One region of the Ferdinandcohnia sp. Marseille-Q9671 genome, then DNA from elsewhere that is predicted to be linked to it. Evidence: riboswitches for the same ligand, from Rfam matches in the RefSeq annotation. Region 1 holds a riboswitch; each other region holds the start of a gene.

Region 1 (4,324 bases):
AGATTGTATGTAAAAGGATGTTAGATAATGAATGAGATAACGTATTTAACTGCATTATTTGAAGAGAATCGGTACATTGAAAATGCAGGACCCATGCAAAAATATATGAAAAACCATTTTCCGTTCCTAGGTATTAAAACACCAGTAAGACGGAAATTGATGCGTGACTTTTACGCCGAAACAGGGATTGTAAAACAGGAGTTTCAACAGGAACTTGTAGAGCAATTATGGAGGAAGGAAGAACGGGAATATCAGTATGCTGCGTTGGATTATTTAGTGAGGTCATTAAAGAAGCTTACTTCCTCGCATCTACCATTTATCGAAGAGCTTATCACAACTAAATCATGGTGGGACACTGTTGACGTTTTATCTCCACATATAGTCGGGAAGATTGGGAGGGAAACGCCTCAAGTCATTACCGAAACAATTAATGAGTGGGCATATAGTAATCATTTATGGCTAATACGTTCCTCGATTCTGTTTCAGCTAAAATACAAAGAAGAAACAAACGAAACCATTTTATATCACTACATAACTGCGAATGCTTCCAGTAAAGAGTTTTTCATCCAAAAAGCTATTGGCTGGGCATTACGGGAATACTCCAAAACAAGTCCTGACTCGGTACGAGCTTTTATTCAAGAAAATACGTTACCAAAGTTAAGTATCAGAGAAGGTAGCAAGTACATATAAGAAGGTTGAGTTATTATCCCCGACTGTTTGAGAGCGCTTGTCAGACAAGGCGCGAAGCCGATCGAAGACGCGAATAGAAGTTGCCTTCATGAGCGAGGTAAGCAGCGCCGTTTTGCGAGCGTTTGTCAACAGTCTAAAGACCAAATCAGTTTTGATTTGGTCTTTCATCATTCACTGTTAAAATAGTATACTTTCCTTGTTTAAAAAGATAGGTAATATCATAGGTCTCCCCATTCTTAAATACAGCGCAAAAATCTTCCACCTCTTTTTTATCTTCACTAAAAAATTGATAAACAGAGTACGGATCATTGACATTACAGCTGTATTTTCCATCGCTATTTTTGTCAGAAGACACGGACGTTTCTTGAACAATAATCGATGTGTCTTTTTCATAGGAAGGACGAAGCTTTCCAGATACCATTGTTCCGACAATAAGGAAAATTCCTATTACACTTAGCATAATAGCTTTTTTATGTTCCATTTTCACAAAAAACATAAAGATTCCGCAACCAAGTGCACCAATACCTACTGCAAACAAGGCCACCATTACATAAAAGAACTTATTTACACTCCTTTTATAGTACGAAAATTCGAACAGTTTCTTTAATAATACCATATTATGGGTACTAGCTCTTTACAATTAATTATGAAAGGTCTATGATTATAGAAAGAATATTCGCAAACTACTAGGGGTGCCCGGTTGGGCTGAGAGAAAAACGGACGTTTTTTAACCCTTTGGACCTGATCCGGGTAATACCGGCGGAGGAAAGTAGAGAGTAAGATGTCCATTTTTCTTGCTAACTAACTAAGCCAGGTCCATTTTATGTGGATCTGGCTTTTTTGCGGTTTCTTTTTATCTACTAAATTAGGAGGATACCATAATGAAGCTACATAATCAGATTGTATTGGTAACGGGCGGGGCTCGTGGATTAGGAAAGGAAATTGTAAAAGCTTTTGCAAATGAAGGTGCAAAGGTTGTAATTAACTACTATCAAAGTGAAGAGAATGCAATGTTATTGCAAGAAGAGATTGGGGAGCAAGCTTTAGCCATTCAAGGAGATATTCGAAATCGAAAGGATGTCCAACACATTTTCGTTCAAGCGAAGGAACACTTTGATCAGCCCATTACAACAGTTGTCAACAATGCGTTGATTGATTTTCGTTTTGACCCGATTGGCAGGAAAAATGCGGAAGCAATTTCGTGGGAGGATTATCACATACAGCTTGAAGGCGCAATTCGAGGAGCATTACATACTACACAAGCTGCACTTCCAGACATGAAGGAGAACCACTTTGGAAGAATTATTACAATAGGAACAAATCTTGTCCAAAATCCAGTTGTTGCCTATCACGATTACAATACAAGTAAAGCAGCCTTATTAGGGTTTACTCGTAGCATGGCAAAGGATTTAGGAGCTTTTGGCATTAACGTAAATATGATTTCAGGGGGATTACTACAAACAACCGATGCAAGCTCAGCGACTTCTGAAGAAGTATTTCAATTAATCAAGGATTCTACTCCACTTCAAAAGGTGACAACACCTGAAGATGTCGCAAATGCGGTGCTTTTCTTTGCATCACCTTGGAGTTCAGGGATAACTGGTCAAAATCTTGTCGTTGATGGTGGACTCGTAATGGATTAATACATAGAAAGGGGGACTTAGCTTGAATAAAACATTAAAATTGACACTCACTGCCATGTTTGTGGCTATCGGAACAATTACAAGTCACTTATTTTCGATTCCGATTGGATTTACCAAGGTTTTTCCGATGCAACATTTCATCAATGTATTATCAGCAGTTATACTTGGGCCAGCCTATGCTGTTCTGCAAGCATTCTCAGTAGCGCTTCTCCGTAACATGTTAGGTACAGGTTCCTTGTTTGCGTTCCCTGGGAGCATGATCGGAGCCTTTTTAGCAGCTTATTTGTACTCAAAAACAAAAAAGGCGTCAATGGCTATGACTGGTGAAATTGTCGGAACAGGGCTTCTAGGAGCAATGGCTTGTTATCCAATCGCGACTCTAATCTTAGGGCAAGATGCCGCATTATTTGGGTTCGTTCCATCTTTCATTTTTAGTTCACTAGTCGGATCAATATTTGGTTTTGTGATTGTAGGAATTGTGTTAAAGAACTCAGCTTTTAAAACGTTTCAAGAACGTAATTTGTAACATGCGAAATAGACTAAAGCCCAACGGTTTAGTCTATTTTTTATCAAATCATTACACCTGCGATAATATAAAAAACAATAGCTATGACTCCACCCACTGCAGAGAGTCTTAGTTTGTATTGAGCATAATCGACAAGATCCATATCTAAGATGGAGGCAGTGGTAATGGTCGTATCGCCCAACGGTGAGGTCAATGCCCCAAACGCACCGCTTGCAAAAACCGCACCCACGGTTAATGGAATGGAAGCTCCAGTAGATAAGGCTAGGGCAATTCCTAATGGCATAAATAGCCCCCAGGTTCCCCACGAAGAACCAATAAAATAACCAACTACTGAACCTATCAAGAAAATGGTAGCAGGTGTTAAGAATCCTGGTAAAAACGAGCCTAATGTTGAACTAATAAATTCTGAAAATCCAAGCTCTTCAGCAGATAATGTGAGTGCCCAAATCAGGATGAGCAGGCTAATCGCTTGCATCATTTGATTTCCACCATCATAGAAATGATACATGATTTCGTTTAATTTTTGCCTTCTGACTACATAAAACACAAATGTGAATATCAAGGTGATGAAAACTGCCAAAAGCATCACAAAGGTTGCATCCGCCATAGAAAATGCTTCAAAAACCGTCTGCGCGCCAAGTGATGTTCCATCCTCCCATAAGAGATAAAGTGACAATCCTAATAGCAAAAATACAGGCACTATTAAATTCCACGGCTGCGCTTTTACCATTGACAGCTCTTTCTTGATCCCCATTCGGTGAAACTCATGCTCTTCTTCCTCTAGATCAACCTGGTTATTCGATTGGTTCGCTGTTTTAGACGGCCAAAAGGTTTGAATTATACCAATCAGTAACATGACAATTGCATAAAAATTAAACAAGATACTCAATAAAAACACTTGATATGGTGACATACCTAAATCAAGTTCTCTAATGCCACCCTCAACAAGTGACACCATAAACCCAACAAAAGCTGTTGCAACTGGTAGCAGCACAATGACTGACTCCGTTGAAATATCTAATGTCATTCCAACCTTTTGTTTCGATAGATTCATTTTTTTAATTAATGTTTTTATAATAGGACCTATCATCATAATCCGAAACATCGGCATCATAAAGGTGAAAGGGAGGGTAAGCCAGATTAAACCAAGTAAGCCTCGCTCTGATTTTATCTTTGTTCCTATCCATTCCGTAAAACCTTTAATGCCTCCTGCAATATTCATCATTCCAACTAAACCGCCAAATACATAAAGGAAACTGACGATCTTAATATTGGTCGAATCTGATAAAGTTGTGACCACATACGTAACAGACTGTTGTGTGCCACTTAATATATCAGACGTAACAAGAATTGATCCAACAAGGAGCCCAATTACAAGACCCGGTAAAATATCCTTGAGCCAAATAGCAAATAGAATCACAATCAGAAAGGGTATCAAAGACAGCCATGTATGTTCCAATCCTAA
Region 2 (4,324 bases), 630 kb from region 1:
TTTTCATGTAAAGCACCTCATTTATTTAATTTCTCTCTGATTATAATTCTATATTTATCGTTTGTCAATAAACTATTGCTGAAACTTATGATATTATTGTTGTTAAAATATCTCAAACACAACAAAAGACGTGCAAAAATTCACACGTCTCTTTACATACTTTATTATAATGCATAGCAATGATTAAGTGGTCCGCTTCCTTTTCCAAGGTCAAGGTTTGCTTCTAGGGCACCTGTTATATAGCGTTTCGCCCCATCTATACTTGTTCCTATATCTAATCCTTTTGCTAAGTTACAAGCGATTGCCGAAGAGAGCGTACAACCTGTGCCATGAGTATTAGGATTGTTAATTCGTGCTCCTGGGAACCACGTATATTCCCCTTTAGTATATAACAGATCATCCGCTGTTTCTTGAAGATGACCCCCTTTTATTAAAATAGCACCTTTGTACGTTTCTGCCAATTTGACTGCTGCCTTTTGCATATCTTCCTTTGTAAGAATCTCAAATCCACAAAGTGCTTCAGCTTCATGAAGATTTGGTGTAATGATTGTGGCTAATGGAAATAAACTTGTTATTAGTGCATCCATTGCTGATTCACTTAACAACCTGCTTCCACTTGTCGAAATCATAACTGGATCTACTACTATATTCATAGGTTTATATTCTTCTAGCTTTTCCACAATCTTGTGTATAATTTTAGGAGAAGAAACCATTCCAATTTTCACACTATCAGGAAAGATATCTGTCATAATGCTATCAAGCTGCTGGCCTACAAATTCGGGTGTAGAGTCAACAACACCGAATACTCCCGTTGTGTTTTGTGCAGTTAGAGCTGTAATTGCACTCATTGCGTACATTTTATGTGCGGTGATTGTTTTGATGTCGGCTTGAATACCTGCTCCTCCACTACAATCAGAGCCAGCAATTGTAAGTACCTTTTTCATAAAATACTACTCCCCACTCTTATTTTTGGTTGACCATTTTTGTTGCAAGAGTTCGTAATTCTTGGGTTGCTTCAACAATATTTGTCTTTGCAAAAATGGCAGACACAACCGCAACCCCATCAACTCCACTTCCCATTAACTCCAAAATATTGGATTCATTTATTCCGCCAATTGCAACAATTGGAATTGATACGCTTCTACATATTTCTTGTACCGTTTCAAACGTCATCGGTTTTGCGTCTTGCTTAGTGCTTGTTGGAAATACTGACCCAATTCCCAAATAATCTGCACCAGCCTTCTCAGCAGCAATAGCTTGTTCCACGTTCTGTGCAGACACACCAAGAATTTTTCCAGGCCCAATCATGTCTCTCACCTTTTCAACTGGCAAGTCCTCTTGTCCAACATGAACTCCATCGGCTTCGCATGCAAGTGCAATCTCGACATTGTCATTAATAACAAAAGGAACCTTATAGGAGTCTGTAAGTTCTTTTATTTGCTTTGCTTCCTGTAAAAATATGTTGAAATCCAGACTTTTTTCCCTAAGTTGGACAAATGTCACTCCACCTTTTAGGGCTTCTTCCACCTGTTCAACTAGTGTTTGTTTTCCTGTCCATGCACGGTCTGTTACCGCATATAAAAGCATCGTTTCTTTACTTACTTTCAATGTTCATTCCACCTTCTAATGTTGGATAATCTAGCATGCTCATGTAATCAATCAAATAGGTTCGGAACGATGAGGTTCCTCCATTGGTCTCTTCCACATTCTTATAGGCCTGCTCACCGCAATATCCAAAAGCACTCACTGCAAGTACGGTACTATGTAAAATTTCACTAGGATTAGCCCCACAATATGCACCAATCACAGATGTGAGCATGCAACCAGAACCTGTAATTTTAGCCATCATGGGGTGACCATTTCTGATAATAAAAGCTTCTTCTGCATTTGCAACAATATCAATCGCACCAGTTATTGCAACAACCGCTCCAGTTTGCTTACTTACTTGTTTTGCAAATTGAATGTCGCCCTCTAGATTGTTTTCGGTGATTACATCCTCTTCAGCAGCGTCTACGCCTTTGGTATTCCCGCTACCCTGATGGACTGTTTTTATTTCAGACATATTCCCTCTAATCACAGAGAATTGAACCTCGTGTAATAAGCGGTAAGCAGTATTCGTCCGCAATGTTGAGGCACCTGCACCTACTGGATCCAAAATAACAGGACGTCCTAGTTTGTTTGCAGCTTTTCCTGCTAGAATCATAGATTCTATTGTTCGTTCATTTAACGTTCCAATATTAATGACTAAGCTGTTACAAATGCTTGTAATGTCTTCTACTTCCTTTGGATCGTCCGCCATAATTGGAGATCCCCCACAAGCCAACACCATATTTGCCACATCATTTACAGTTACATAGTTTGTAATATTATGTACAAGTGGGCAATTTTCTCTCACATTTACTAGGATTTGTTCAAACATTTCGATTCCTCCTGAATGATGAATACAAAAAAGCGGTATACCTAAAAAAGATATACCGCATGAATATACATACTTACTTACATTCCCTACGTTGGCATTATCCAAATCAGGTTAAAGGGTTAAAGCTACGTTTCGCTTACTCTCAGCCTGCATGTGCAAGCTCCCCTAACTTTATTCACTTTTAATGTAGTATAACATATTTCGCAATCATCCTGTTAGAAATAGCCTTGTTACTTTTTAAGAATTCCTAAGTATTCGGTCCATGGACCAACATCATCTCGATATCTTTCCGCCATCACCCGTACAATTTGCGAAATATGTGTTAAATCATGTACGACCCATGTTGATAACAATTCCCTTACCTTTACAATTCCAAAGGCTGGATGATACCCTGTCACCTCAAGGAATTCTTGAGTGTGAACAAGTTGCTTCAATTTAAGGATATTCTGTTTTCGAATCACTTTAAATTCAAGTAACTTTTCTTCAATTGAACGATTTTCTTTTTTCAAATGTGAGAAACGATCGAATGCAGGAAATGGCTTACCTTCACCTTCAGTTAGGATGAACTCTAATCGTGGTATCCAATTGTTCTTTTCACCCTCAATAAAATGCTCTATCACGTCTGAGGCATTCCACGTGCCTTCCCCTTCGTTACAAGTGAGCCACCCTGCTGATATTCCTGATAAAAAATGCTCCAAAGTTTGTGGTGTACGTTCCAACACTTCTATGGCCTCATATAGATTGAAATTCACAGACATCTCCTCCCGTTGATTTATATGTTTCTCTTATTTTGTAACATCTATTAAAAAATATATCCATACTCTTTTTACTAAAGTTTGTGACGTGATTAGTTGTCCTAATCTTTTCAGTTATGCATATAGATAAATTAAAGGAATTTGTGCTCAGGAAAAGGAGTTTGGTAACATTGAATAAATTCATGGTAGCCATTGGCATTCTTTCAATTATATTTGTGGTCGGTATTATGGAGGCAGACGATGTATACAGGTATAAGGATGAGATTGTTGTTTCTGATATGACCCCAAATGAAGAAGTTTCTGCCAATCCAGATGCTGAAAACGCGGTGGAAGAGTTAATTCCAACCTATGAAATGGAATTAGTAGATACGGAAGTAATTAATGGAAACAAAGTAGAAATCTATCGTGAATATGAAATCTATCGTAATGATGCAAACGAAGTGGTTAAAAAAGTACCTACCGACAATTACGAGTATTTGGAGTATTGGAGATAATGGAGCAAGACCCTGCTAACAGGGTCTTGCTCCATTTTCTTTGGGCTAATTTATATTTTTGTCATGACTTCTGGATAAATCTTGAACAAGTCCTAGTTTAAACTCCATTTATATCAAGACTTTTGGACATATACGGAAATACTCAGATGTTAAACTCCATATTACTTTTGACCATTGGATAAACCTCGATAACATCATACATTATCCTTTAACAACTCTCTACAAACCTAGTAAAAATACGCTTAGCCACTTCATTTCCGTTGACCGCCAGACACTCTGGATGCCATTGGACCCCTAACACAAAGGAATGTTCCTTACTCTCGATTGCCTCGATAATACCGTCGGAGGCAACACCTGACACTTCAAGTGGAAAAGGTACATGTCGGACTGCCTGATGATGGTACGTATTAACCCTAAATTTTGTCTCTCCCGAAATTGTGGCTAGTAGACTATTTTCTTTTACTTCTACATAATGGGCTAGATGATCCCTTGTAGCTTTTTGAGAATGCTGGAGCAATTGGCTGTCATGCTGTGTGTAAATATCCTGGTACATATCCCCGCCTAGTGCAATATTCAATATTTGAATTCCCCGACATATTGCAAGGATTGGCAAATCCTTTGTAAGCGTTTCTTGAATAATCGATAGTTCAAAACTA
Region 3 (4,324 bases), on a different contig from region 1:
TAACGGATTTCGAATATCATGTGAAACATTCGTAATCAGCTCTGTCTTTAACCGTTCGCTTTTGAGTTCACTATCCACTGCCTTTTTCAAGCCATCGGTAATGCTATTGATATTCGTAGAAAGTTTTGCAAACTCTCCATTTCCTGGCACTTCAATGCGATGATGAAGATTTCCTTCCTTAATAACTTCTATCCCTTGTTGGATACTCTGGAAGGTCTTGACCTTTTTATAAGCAAACCAAGCTGCTACCCCAATCGTAATCGGGAACAAGAAAAACGTTGCTGCAATCAATAACGGATACCCTACTACAAGTAAGACTGTCTTAACACCAACGCTACCTGATTTATATACATCTCCAAAAAATTTCACAAACTTGTAAATGACTGTATAGATCAATGTGTGCTTGAAAAACGTTCTATTCTTACTATGCTTTACGAGTAACAGAAGCAATGCTACTTCAAGTGCGGCAAAAGGAATTGTAATGACTGGAAACATTCCTACCATATTTTCAAACACGTCATCCACTAATACAATCCAAAGTGGCCAAAGCAGAATACAAAGAATAATATTTATGTCATTATAGAGTTTTTCTACCGGGCGGAAGTGCAACTCTCTATCTTGAAAAGATTTTCTACCAATTACAAGTACCAAATAAATAAATGAAAGAATAAATCCTGCCAAATATCCTAGTAAACGATATAAGTTTGTTGTCGCATTGGCCTTGCCTTCTTGCCACTCTTCCGATTTTTTATCTAAAAATTGTTTCGAAAACCCAACAAAAACAACTGTATTTTCCATATCTAACTCATCAATTTGTTCTGTAATTCGATATAAATACTCATTTTCTTCTGTCTCTTTTGGATACAACTCTTTCTTGTATTCTTCAAAGAGTAGATAAGCTGGATACGCTGCAAATTCTTCTTTTTTAGTCATGGAACTATTTGAAAATACATTGGTGCCATCACTGGCATAAAACAATGGATCATAATTTTCGAGATTTTGCACGAGCATATGATATTCTCTCATATCTTCCTTGATCATCTGTTCTTTCGTTTCAGTAAGTCTGTCGGCAAATTCTTCTTTAAAGTTTTCGTAGTTCTTCTCTTTTCCTAGCTCTGGATCATACAGTCTAGAATGATATTCAAATTCTGAGTAGTATAAGTTCTCCTCAACATCTTTCCATTCATCCTGACTAATGGTTTTGCCACTTAAAATATGTTCCTCATTTTTATACTTTCCTAGTAATCTTGTGAGGTCATGAATCAACCTTTCACTTTCTTGTACATATGACCGACTTTCTATGTAACGGTCCTCGGTTACACTACCAAACTCTCCATCATTTACAATCTCCACTTCAGCAACTGCTTGAACCATTCCTGTAAAACACAGGATTGCAATGATAAAAACAATGATTTTTGTCATGATGGAATGGCTATAATTTTTCCACTTTATATCCAACTCCCCACACCACCTTCAAATATTTTGGTTCTTTCGGATTTATTTCGATTTTCTCTCTGATTTTTCGGATATGAACGGTTACGGTATTTTCAGGGTTAAAGGATGGTTCATTCCAAACCTTTTCATAAATCTCTTCAATCGTGAATACTTTACCTGCGTTTGCTGTCAACAGCTTTACGATTTTATATTGAACTGGCGTAAGATGGACCTCCTCGCCATCGACAGTGACCGTTTTCCTTTCATCGTCAATTAAAAGGCCCCCAGACTGATAGACGTTGCTATTCGTTTCAAGGCCACCTAATGATGTAAATCTTCTCAGCTGAGATTTGACCCTTGCAACCAATTCCAACGGGTTAAAAGGCTTGGTGATATAGTCATCTGCACCTAAATTCAACCCTAATATTTTGTCATGATCTTCAGATTTAGCAGAAAGCATAAGTAACGGAATATTATGTTGTTTCCTAATTTCCATCGTTGCTCGAATCCCATCCATCTTCGGCATCATAATGTCCATAATAATAAGATGAATCTCATGACTTTTGAGTCCTTCAATAGCTTCTAGTCCATTGAAAGCTTTATATACGGTGTAGCCTTCATTTTCTAAATATATTGCAATTGCATCGACAATGGCTTTGTCATCGTCACATACTAAAATATTCATAATCGTTCACTCCTACATGGTGGTAACATCTGTATCACTCCCTTTAGTATTTACTATAAGGAAATGATAGCAATCAAATCTTAACAATCCCTGCATGCATTTCTTAAGATTTTCTTACGATTTGGGCTGCCTTGACTATTCTACCACGCAATAACGATTGAAAGAGTAAAAACGTTGAACATGAAGGGCTGAAGGTTATAAAAAAGTAAATAATAGAAAAAAGGAACACAGTCCTCCAAATTGAAGGCGTGTGTTCCCATAAAATTGATTATCTAACTGGCCATTCTTCTAGGTTCTCTGCCATATCCCAAAACATGTATTCAAACAGACTTGTTTTGACCACGATTTCCTCAAGAGCTTCTAAATCTCGATCTGGTTTTCCACTTGCGATTTCATTAATTAGATTCTTACAATCCTCGGCTAATGCTGTAAATTCATCGGATGAATACATTTTCACCCACTCACCGTAGAATTCATGATCTGCTGCTCCTTGCCATGTTACGAGCTCTTTTCCAATAAAATTATAACTCCATGCACATGCAAGAACAGCTGCCACAACATTCTCAACACCACCAAGCTGGGCTACGTTCAGCATATAACTCGTATATGAAGTCGTAGTTGCTGCAGGCTTAGTTGCCTCAAGCTCTTCATTCGTAATATCAAATTTCGCCGCATACTGACGGTGAAGATCCATTTCAATATCCAAAGTACCATGCAATAAATTTGCAAAAGTGGCCATCGTTTTTAAATCATGAGCCTTTGCACTTCCTAACGCAAAAAGGCGACAATACTCAATCAAGTATACATAATCCTGTTTCATATAATGCTTAAATTTTTCCTTATCTAATGTACCGTCTCCTATTCCTTTCACAAAAGGATGCTCCAAATACGAATTCCAAATTGGCTCAACTCGAGTCCATAAACGATCTGTAAACAAATTGCCCACTATCATTTCCCCTTCCTATTTTTCGACTATAGGGGGGGTAAAAATAAAAAACCCATCACTAGTTACTAGAAATGGATTGGGTAATCGTTACTCGCAAACACGAAACGTACCAACTCCACTTCCCTACGCTAGTGTTACCTAGATCAGGTTCAAAGGGTCGATATTTCTATCTCTCAGCACTACATGCTCCCCTAGTCGAATTGTTAGATTATTAAGTTACTAGATATTAGTTAACCATAGCCCATATGAAAAGACAAGCGGTTGAGCGTTAAACACCCCCGTTAACGGAAACATTAATCAAACTTAAATTCATATCCTTTATAGCCATATACAAGTCGAAAGCCTATGTTCTCTGCGACCGCAATCGAAGGCTTGTTAGATTCCATACAATCCCAATACGGAACGAAATGATGATCCAAGCAATCTCTTACAAATGCGAACGCTACTCTTTGCGCTAACTTTTTACCTTGATGCTCTTTCAATGTTTCAATATCAATACAGTGAACATTGTCAACTGCAAACCCCGAGAAACAGACACTTACAATTTCATTTTGATACACAACACAGTACCCAACGCCTTCAAGAAAAAATCTCTCAGGAGAAGACCAAAACTCAGTTATTTTGGAATGTAAAAATTCAATGTTTTTAATTGAATGATCACTGTTGGTATAAAGCATTTCACTAATTTTAACAATGGTATATCCTTGTTCAATAGGAACTAAACTTTCTTTTAAGTCGTCCCTTTGCAATGTATAAACCCTCTGATTCCAACTACCTAGTTTACGGTTTTTACATATCTTTTGAATCGTTTCATCCCATTTGTGATGATTACCAATCCCCTCAAACCAAGTTAACCCTACCTTTCTAGCCTCTGGTACAAGTACTGAATCTATAAAATGATTGAATTGGGTATTGAACTCTTCGTTCCTTTCATTCCCAATAAAGATAAAACCATCGTTATTCCCTAACCAAATCAGTCCCGTAGTCGGAGCATCAAGGTTGTCGACAAATATACGACCAGGATTGACTCCTTCGCCTACAGCTTTCGCTTCTATTTGACCACTTTCGTTTAGCAAGTCTCTACATCTATGAAATTCGGATTTCTTCAATTCTGAGATCAAATGCTACCACCACCTGTCTAATACGGTAATTTACTTCTTGGATAAGTAATATCTTGCATTAGCAAAACATATCGTTCCAAACAGAAACAACATAACGATTAACCAACTGGCAATAGCTGAGAAATCTCCTTTAAAAAT

Evidence for each region. A riboswitch is a leader RNA that binds a small molecule or an ion and turns the genes downstream of it on or off. The one in region 1 is predicted to bind thiamine pyrophosphate.
Region 2: another riboswitch for thiamine pyrophosphate. It lies ahead of thiM (hydroxyethylthiazole kinase); the one in region 1 lies ahead of ACWNMY_RS21220 (3-oxoacyl-ACP reductase).
Region 3: another riboswitch for thiamine pyrophosphate. It lies ahead of tenA (thiaminase II); the one in region 1 lies ahead of ACWNMY_RS21220 (3-oxoacyl-ACP reductase).

Annotation. Positions count from the first base shown of each region.
Region 1 is NZ_CDRJTA010000004.1:1,217,626-1,221,949, reverse strand. It holds gene ACWNMY_RS21235 (PstS family phosphate ABC transporter substrate-binding protein) at 1-2, shown strand, start outside; gene ACWNMY_RS21230 (DNA alkylation repair protein) at 28-690, shown strand; gene ACWNMY_RS21225 (hypothetical protein) at 836-1,228, opposite strand; TPP riboswitch at 1,369-1,475, shown strand; gene ACWNMY_RS21220 (3-oxoacyl-ACP reductase) at 1,572-2,333, shown strand; gene thiW (energy coupling factor transporter S component ThiW) at 2,356-2,859, shown strand; gene ACWNMY_RS21210 (Na+/H+ antiporter NhaC family protein) at 2,903-4,318, opposite strand.
Region 2 is NZ_CDRJTA010000004.1:589,441-593,764, reverse strand. It holds gene ACWNMY_RS18115 (DUF2975 domain-containing protein) at 1-7, opposite strand, end outside; gene thiD (bifunctional hydroxymethylpyrimidine kinase/phosphomethylpyrimidine kinase) at 165-944, opposite strand; gene thiE (thiamine phosphate synthase) at 964-1,608, opposite strand; gene thiM (hydroxyethylthiazole kinase) at 1,595-2,419, opposite strand; TPP riboswitch at 2,486-2,596, opposite strand; gene ACWNMY_RS18095 (DinB family protein) at 2,650-3,171, opposite strand; gene ACWNMY_RS18090 (hypothetical protein) at 3,345-3,668, shown strand; gene ACWNMY_RS18085 (gamma-glutamyl-gamma-aminobutyrate hydrolase family protein) at 3,877-4,324, opposite strand, start outside.
Region 3 is NZ_CDRJTA010000001.1:208,205-212,528, forward strand. It holds gene ACWNMY_RS01095 (histidine kinase dimerization/phospho-acceptor domain-containing protein) at 1-1,458, opposite strand, end outside; gene ACWNMY_RS01100 (response regulator transcription factor) at 1,433-2,119, opposite strand; gene tenA (thiaminase II) at 2,388-3,071, opposite strand; TPP riboswitch at 3,169-3,268, opposite strand; gene ACWNMY_RS01110 (GNAT family N-acetyltransferase) at 3,359-4,186, opposite strand; gene ACWNMY_RS01115 (hypothetical protein) at 4,217-4,324, opposite strand, start outside.